Regions from separate parts of the Ideonella margarita genome, predicted to be linked through region 2. Evidence: predicted binding sites of a transcription regulator. Region 2 holds the regulator's gene; the other holds the start of a gene.
The links. Region 2 encodes HrcA, which represses chaperone genes, less so after heat shock. Its sites were predicted from a motif close to TTAGCACTCNNNNNNNNNGAGTGCTAA; they were not measured.
Positions count from the first base shown of each region.

Region 1: a site for HrcA is predicted at 2,515-2,541, ahead of rpoH (RNA polymerase sigma factor RpoH). Genes of this name have one in related genera too.

Region 1 is NZ_JBBUTI010000001.1:289,084-293,275, forward strand. Features, by position in the region: gene cyoE (heme o synthase) at 1-815, shown strand, start outside; gene AACH00_RS01375 (SCO family protein) at 812-1,459, shown strand; gene rpoH (RNA polymerase sigma factor RpoH) at 1,550-2,473, opposite strand; gene ychF (redox-regulated ATPase YchF) at 2,588-3,682, opposite strand; gene AACH00_RS01390 (FAD-dependent monooxygenase) at 3,777-4,192, shown strand, end outside.
Region 2 is NZ_JBBUTI010000002.1:80,122-84,313, reverse strand. Features, by position in the region: gene recN (DNA repair protein RecN) at 1-449, opposite strand, end outside; gene AACH00_RS03335 (NAD kinase) at 471-1,358, opposite strand; gene hrcA (heat-inducible transcriptional repressor HrcA) at 1,431-2,459, shown strand; gene AACH00_RS03325 (TetR/AcrR family transcriptional regulator) at 2,419-3,105, opposite strand; gene AACH00_RS03320 (sensor histidine kinase) at 3,381-4,192, shown strand, end outside.

The DNA of each region.
Region 1 (4,192 bases), on a different contig from region 2:
TCTGTGCCGTCATCGGCATGCTGCTGGCCGCACCCGGTCTGCCGTCGTGGCGCATCCTGGTGGCGGCCACGGCCGGCATCTGGCTCGTGGCGGGCGCAGCAGCAGCCTTCAATTGCCTGATCGAGCGCGAGATCGACCGCCGCATGAAGCGCACCGCCTGGCGCCCGACCGCCAAGGGCGAGTTGCCTGAAGCCCAGACGCTGATGTTCTCGGGCGTGCTGTGCAGCATCGGTTGCGCCGTGCTTTGGATCTGGGTGAACCCGCTCACCATGTGGCTGACGCTGGGTACCTTCGTCGGTTACGCCATCATCTACACGGTGGTGCTGAAGCCGCTGACCCCGCAGAATATCGTGATCGGCGGGGCTTCGGGTGCCATGCCGCCCGTGCTCGGTTGGGCCGCCGTGCGTGGCGATGCCGGGCCGGAAGCCTGGCTGCTGTGCCTGATCATCTTCCTGTGGACGCCGCCGCATTTCTGGGCGCTGGCGCTCTACCGCGCCGAGGAGTACCGCGCCTCCGGCCTGCCCATGCTGCCGGTCACCCACGGCGCTGAGCTGACACGGCTGCATGTATTCCTCTACACCATCATCCTGCTGGCCGGCACCATGCTGCCGTTCATCTATGGCATGAGCGGCTCGATCTACCTGGTCAGCGCCCTGGTGCTGGGCCTGGCTTTCATGGCCTATGCATGGCGTCTCTGGCGCAACTATTCTGACGCCCTCGCGCGTCAGACCTTCCGCTTCTCCATCCTGCACCTGTCGCTGTTGTTCGCGGCCCTGCTGGTGGACCACTACGTCAGCCCATGGATGCACCAATGAACTCCGGTCGCGCGCGCCGGCACGCCCTGCTGGCTTTCGCTGGTGCCGCCACCACGCTGCTGGGTCTGACCACCGGCTTGTCGGGCTGTGACCAGCCGGGCGGGCAGGGCGCTGCAGGCGTCAGTCCGTTCAAGGGCACCGACCTGACCGGGGCGGATTACGCCAAGGAGCTGGGTCTGCCTGACATCGACGGCAAGGTGCGCACGCTCGCCGAGTTCAAAGGCAAGGTCGTGGCGGTCTTCTTTGGCTACGTGCAGTGCCCCGATGTGTGTCCGACCACGATGGCCGAGCTGGCTGCCGTGAAGCAGCAACTGGGAGCGGATGGCGCCAAGCTGCAGCCGGTGTTCGTCACGGTAGATCCGGAGCGCGACACGGCCGAGATACTCAAGCCCTACCTCGCCAACTTCGGCAGCGATTTCATCGCGCTGCGCGGTGAGTCTGAACAGATCAAGAACCTGGCCAAGTCTTTCAAGGTCTTCTACGCCAAGGTGCCGGGCAAGTCAGACGCCAACAACTACACGATGGACCACTCCGCGGCGGTCTATCTCTTCGATACCGAAGGCCGGGTACGTGTGTACGAGCGTTACGGCACGCCGGTCGAGGCGCTGACCAACGACGTGAAGGTCTTGCTGGCCGGTCGTTGAGCTGGCACCAACAACAAAGGCTCCCGCGGGAGCCTTTGTCTTGTCTGCCGCCCGCAGCACTTGCTCGGGCAGCGGCGCGTGAGCAGGTCCTCAGACCGTCTCGATCGCCTTGCGCATCTTCTTCAACGCAGCCACCTCGATCTGGCGGATGCGCTCGGCGCTGACGCCGTATTCCGAGGCCAGTTCGTGCAGCGTCATGCCGCCCGAGCTGTCGTCGTTCACCTTCAGCCAGCGCTCTTCCACGATGCGGCGGCTGCGGTCGTCCAGTGCTGCCAGCGCCTGGGTGATGCCGTCGCTGGAAAGATGGTCGCGCTTGCGGGCTTCCAGCACACGGGTCGGTTCATGGGTGTCATCGGCCAGGTAGGCGATGGGCGCGTAGCTCTCTTCGCCGTCGTCGGTCTGCGGCTCCAGGGCCACGTCGCCGCCCGACATCCGGGTTTCCATCTCGATGACTTCTTCCGGCTTCACATTCAGCTGCTGAGCCACCACGTCCACCTCGTCGGGCGTCAGCGTGTTGCGGAAGGTTTCGGTGTCACCGGCCTGGCTCTTCAGGCCCTGCTTCATCGAGCGCAGGTTGAAGAACAGCTTGCGCTGGGACTTGGTGGTGGCCACCTTCACCATGCGCCAGTTCTTCAGGATGTATTCGTGGATCTCGGCCTTGATCCAGTGCAGCGCGTAGCTGACCAGACGCACGCCCTGGCCCGGATCGAAGCGCTTGACCGCCTTCATCAGGCCGACATTGCCTTCCTGGATCAGGTCGCCCTGCGGCAGACCGTAGCCCATGTACTGGCGCGACACCGATACCACCAGGCGCAGGTGCGACAACACCAGCCGACCGGCGGACTGCACATCACCATCGGCCTGCAGCTTGCGGCCGAGTTCGGATTCTTCCTCGGGGGTGAGCAGAGGAATGCGGTTGACCGCCGTGATGTAGGCATCCAGGTTGCCGATGGACGGCACCATGGCCCACGGGTCACGCAGGGCAACAGCGGTGGGGGTGGTCTTGATGTTCATGCCGAGTCGGAGTGTCTGAAAGACGAAAGGTTCCAGAGATATTAGCACTCTCCGAAGAGGAGTGCTAAACCCTGGAAAAGCCCCCGAAGCGACCTTTTTGGCGGTTTCCCGCCGTCAGACGTTGAACAGGAAGTTCAGCACGTCGCCGTCCTTGACGACGTATTCCTTGCCTTCAGCGCGCATCTTGCCGGCGTCCTTGGCCCCTTGTTCACCCTTGAACTGGATGAAATCGTCGAAGGCGATGGTCTGGGCGCGGATGAAACCGCGCTCGAAGTCGGTGTGGATCACGCCGGCGGCCTGTGGGGCGGTGTCGCCCACATGGATGGTCCAGGCGCGCACTTCCTTCACGCCTGCGGTGAAGTAGGTCTGCAGGCCCAGCAGCTTGAAGGCCGCGCGGATCAGGCGGTTCAGGCCCGGCTCGTCCTGGCCCATTTCTGCCAAGAACATCGCGCGGTCTTCATCTTCCATCTCCGCCAGCTCGGCTTCGGTCTTCGCGCAGATCGCCACCACGAAGCCCTTCTGGGCAGCGGCGTATTCCTTCAGACGCTCAAGGAAGGGATTGTTCTCGAACCCGGTTTCCGAGACGTTGCCAACGAACATGGCCGGCTTGGCCGTGATCAGGCACAGCGGCTTCAGGATGACCAGCTCGTCCTTCGAGAAGTCGATCGAGCGAACAGGCTTGGCCTGGTCCAGCGCCGCCTGGCACTTCTCCAGCACCTTCACCAGCGCTGCGGCTTCCTTGTCATTGCCCGAGCGCGCGGCTTTGTTGTAGCGGTGCAGGCTCTTCTCCACCGTGCCCAGGTCAGCCAGGCAAAGCTCGGTCTGGATGACCTCGATGTCGGAGATCGGATCGACCTTGCCCGACACGTGGATCACGTTGTCGTCTTCAAAGCAGCGCACCACATTGACGATCGCATCGGTTTCGCGGATGTGGCTCAGGAACTGGTTGCCCAGGCCTTCGCCCTTGGACGCGCCCGCCACCAGGCCAGCAATGTCCACGAACTCGACGATGGCCGGCAGGATGCGCTCAGGCTTGACGATCTCGGCCAGCGCAGCCAGGCGGGGGTCAGGCACTTCCACCACGCCGACGTTCGGCTCGATCGTGCAGAACGGGTAGTTCTCGGCAGCGATGCCAGCCTTGGTCAGGGCATTGAACAGGGTGGACTTGCCGACGTTGGGCAGACCGACGATGCCGCACTTCAGGCTCATGGGGAACTTTCGCTGTTGGGGACGGGAATGAAACGGTGGGGCCAGCAAGGGCACCAAACCGCGCATTTTAAGGCGGCTCCCTACAATCGGCTGCATGAGCAACCTGGATGTGCGCATTCTTGGCACCGGCATCGTCAGCCGGACCCTCGCCCTGGCCCTCGCCCGACGGGGGCTGCGGGTGGCGCTGCAGGCCCGATCAGCCGCGGTGCCTTCCCAGCCTGACCTGCGCGCCTACGCGCTCAACCCGGCCTCGGTGGCGCTGCTCACCGACCTGAAGGTGTGGGACGCCTTGCCCGCCGACGCGCGTACTGAAGTGCACGACATGCGGGTGGCGGGTGATGCCCCCGGCGCGCAGCTGGCCTTGTCGGCGTGGCAGCAGGCCGTGCCGGCCCTGGCCTGGATCGTTGACGCGGCTGCGCTGGAAGCCACCCTCGACGCCGCATCGCGCTTCGCCCCGAATGTCGAATTGCAGGAAGAGCCGGCCCCCGCGCCCCTGACCGTAGTCGCCGA
Region 2 (4,192 bases):
ATGCCGGCTTGCTCGTCGAGCAGCGCGCGCACCGAGGCGGGGCGGGTCAGGCCTTGCCAGGCGTGCTGGCCGTGGATGTCCACCAGGTGGTCGGCCACCTCGCGCAGCTGGCTGGCGGTGGCCGGGCTGCCGTTGATGTAGCCCCGGCTCTTGCCCTGGTTGTCCACCACGCGGCGCAGCAGCAGCTCGTCGCTGTCGTCAAAGCCGGCGGCCTCCAGCCAGCGTTTGAGTGAGCCGGGCCGGTCGAAGATGGCGGTGATCTCTGCCCGGGCCGCGCCCTCGCGCACCACATGGCTGTCTGCCCGTGCACCGAGCGCCAGCTGCAAGGCGTCGATCAGGATGGATTTGCCGGCGCCGGTTTCGCCGGTCAAGACGCAGAAGCCGGCGTCGATGTCGACGTCCAGCATGCTGACGATCACGAAGTCACGCAGGGTCAGGTGCTTGAGCATGTGGCCCTCAAAGGTCTGGCGTCAGACGACGCCTTCGTACCAACGAAGTTTGCGGCGCAGCGTGGCGTAGTAGCTCCAGCCGCGGGGATGGATGAACCGCACGCGCTGGGCCGAGCGGCGCAGGCGAACCTGGTCGCCATGCAGCAGGCTGGCCAGCCCGTGGGTGTCGAAATTGGCGCTGCTGTCCTTGCCGTTGACGATGGTGATCTGCACCTCTTGCGAGTCAGGCAGGACGATCGGCCGGTTGGACAAGGTGTGCGAGGCGATGGGCACCAGCACCCAGCCGCCGATCGACGGGTGCAGGATCGGCCCGCCGGCCGAGAGCGCATAGGCCGTGGAGCCGGTGGGCGATGCCACGATCAGGCCGTCGGCGCGCATGTTGGCGACGAACTCGCCGCCCACATCCACACGCAGCTCCACCATGCTGGAGGTGGCACCACGGCCCACCACCACGTCATTCAGGGCCAGGCCTTCGAAGATGGGTTGGCCATCGCGCCACACGCCGCCTTCGATCATGGAGCGCTGCTCTTCCTCGTAGTCGCCCTGCACGATGGGGCCGAGGGCTTCGGCCCAGTCGGCGGCACGCACGTCGGTGATGAAGCCCAGCCGGCCCTGATTGATGCCGACCAGCGGCACGTTGTAGCGGGCCAGCTCGCGGGCGATGCCGAGCATCGTGCCGTCACCACCTACCACCACCGCCAGGTCGCAGCGCTCGCCAATTTCAGCGGGCGTGAGCGCACCAAAGTCAGACCAGCCGGTGTTCAGGGCGGTGTCCCGGTCGACCGAGACTTCCAGGCCCTGGCGCGACAGGAACTGCGCGATGCTTTCAAGCTGCGGCCGAATGCCCTGTGCCTGGTATTTGCCGATCAGCGCGGCATGGCGGAAACGGGGCTGCGGGGAAGTGGTCATCGTGCCGGGAATTACACCACACGCCCCCGTGCTGCCCGCGTGGTCAGCCCGCATGTCCGTACAATGAAAAGCATGCTCGACGAGCGATCCCGATCCCTGTTGAAGACCTTGGTTGAACGCTATATCGCGGACGGCCAGCCCGTGGGTTCCCGAACCCTTTCCAAGGCCTCGGGGCTGGAGCTGTCGCCAGCCACCATCCGCAACGTGATGTCCGACCTCGAGGACCTCGGGTTGATCGTCAGCCCGCACACCTCGGCCGGGCGCGTGCCCACGGCCCGTGGCTACCGGCTGTTCGTTGACACCATGCTCACCGCCCGTCCGTTCGACGCGGCCAGCCTGGTCAGCGACGAAGCCGTGGCGCGGGGCCAGCTGCAGCCCGACCAGCCGCAGCGCGTGATTGCGCAGGCGGCGCAGCTGCTCTCGAACATGTCGAGCTTCGTTGGTGTCATCACCGCGCCGAAGAAGGCGGGCGTGTTCCACCACATTGAATTCCTGCGGCTGGGCGACAAGCGGGTGCTGGTGATTCTGGTGGCGCCGGATGGCGATGTGCAGAACCGCGTCATATTCACCGCCACCGACGTCACCCAGAGCGAGCTGGTGGAGGCCTCCAACTTCCTGAACGCGAACTACGCCGGCCTGAGCATCGACGAGGTGCGGGGCCGGCTGAAGAATGAAGTTGACGTGCTGCGCGTGGAAATCGCCAGCCTGATGCAGGCAGCGGTGCAGGCCGGCACGGATGCGCTGGCCGAGAACCAGGACCAGGTCATCGTCAGCGGTGAGCGCAACCTGCTCGGCGTGCAGGATTTTGGCAACGACATGGGATCACTGCGCAAGCTGTTTGATCTGTTCGAGCAGAAGACCCAGCTGATGCGCCTGCTGGACACCTCCAGCCGCGCCGAGGGCGTGCGCATCTTCATCGGTGGCGAAAGCCGCGTGGTGCCTTATGAAGAGCTGTCGGTGGTGTCGGCGCCCTACGAGGTGGACGGCCGCATCGTGGGGACGCTGGGCGTGATCGGCCCGACCCGCATGGCCTACGACCGCATGATCCAGATCGTCGACATCACGTCACGGCTGGTGGGCAACGCCCTGTCACAGCGCTGATCTTCGCGGCCACTTCGGCCAACATCTCATCGCGCAGCAGCGCGGGGCTGCGCCAAGGGAACGTTGGCAGATACAACACCGGGTGCAGCAGGCCGAACAAGCGGCACATCAGCCATTCGCCCAAGGCGCGGCGGGCATCACGCCCCAGGCTGTCGGCCGAGCCTGCGGCGGGCAGGCAGGCGTCCAGCAGGCTGCCCAGGTGTTCCAGCACGATCTTGCCCGGCGACGCTTCCAGATAGGGCGCCAGCCCCAGGCTTTCGCGGCTGCCTTCGTGGCCGGTCGTGAAGACCAGCAGGTAATGGTCGCGGTTGTTGAGCCAGTAGTCCACGAACCCGCCCAGCCAGGCGGTGAGCACCGCCACGGGCTCGGTGGCATTGGCGCTGGCGGCATTGGCACTGGCGGCAGCTTCCACCAGCAGGTCGTCCCAGATATGGCGCAGCAGGTGGTACTTGCTGGGGAAGTAGCGATACAGGGTCATCGGCGGCACGCCGGCCTCATTGGCCAGGCGGCGCATCGACAGAGCGTCATAACCTTCCGCCGCAAAGATGGCGTTGGCCAGCTTCAGGATGGTCTGGCGAAACTCCGCCTGATCGGCCAGAGAGCGGCGGCGGGTGCGTTTGATGGGCTCGGGGTGGGTGGCTGACATCGAAGGAGACGCTGCGCAGGTGTGGCTCATTGTGAACACGGCCCGCGCACAACAGGCGGCGTGCACGGGTAAGCACGTGGCCCGGCGTCGCGGCCGTGCCACACCTCGCACTTTTGTAGGATGGCAATTGAATAGTTTCTAGCGTGTGTGTACGCTTGTGACCAATCGGCAGGTAGTCGTAACTGATTCGGCGGGGACTTCTCGACACAGAGAGGCCCCGGGTGTTGATGCTGGCCGAGATCCGGCAGCGCTGCGCAGAATCGCAGGAGTCGTCGTTGAGTTTTTTGAAAAGCAGCACCGCCCCGGTGCTCGCCATGGATACCGCGCTACCTTTGATGCGCAATGCGCTTGAGCACGCCATGGCCTTGATCGACACCGTCGGGCCGTCCGAGGGTGACCCGTTTCATGTGGTCCAGCAACTGGAGCTGGTGGCTGATCTGCTCAGGCAGCAAGGCAGCGCGTCGATGCGCGAGGGGGCTGACCTGCTGAGCCATGCCCTGGTTGTGCCGCGGCATCAGCAAACCGAGTTGTGGCGCTACGGCCTGCTGATGACGCTGCAGCGCCTGGCGGGGCAATTGCCGGCCGACGACGTCAGCACGGACAACGTGAGGCCCGCGGTTCGCCATCCCTCTTCGACCACCGATGCAGCCCACACAGCCGCCTTCGGCATTGAGCGTGGCCTGACGCGTGCCTTCATGGCCGGCTCCGAAGGCATGCTGCTGGCCAGCCCGGACGGGCGCATTCACCACGCCAACCACACGGCAGAGCAGTTGCTGGGCTGGGCGCCGGGCGCCTTGAATGGCGTGTCACTGTGGAGCCTGATGACGGCCGACGTGCAGGTTCGGTGGCAGCCGGCGGGTGTTGATGCTCTAGCGGCAGGCGCATCGCACCCGCTGGTCGCCCGCAACGCGGTGATGCCGCTGAAGCGCGCCGATGGCTCCGTGCTGATGGCCTACGGCCTGGTGCAGCACCTGCCACCCCACGGGCAGGAGCCGGGCATGGTGTTCGCGAGTTTTCATGACCACACCGAGGCCATCGCCCAGCTGGAAGACCTGCGCCGTGCCGCGCTGCGGGCCGAGGCGGCGCA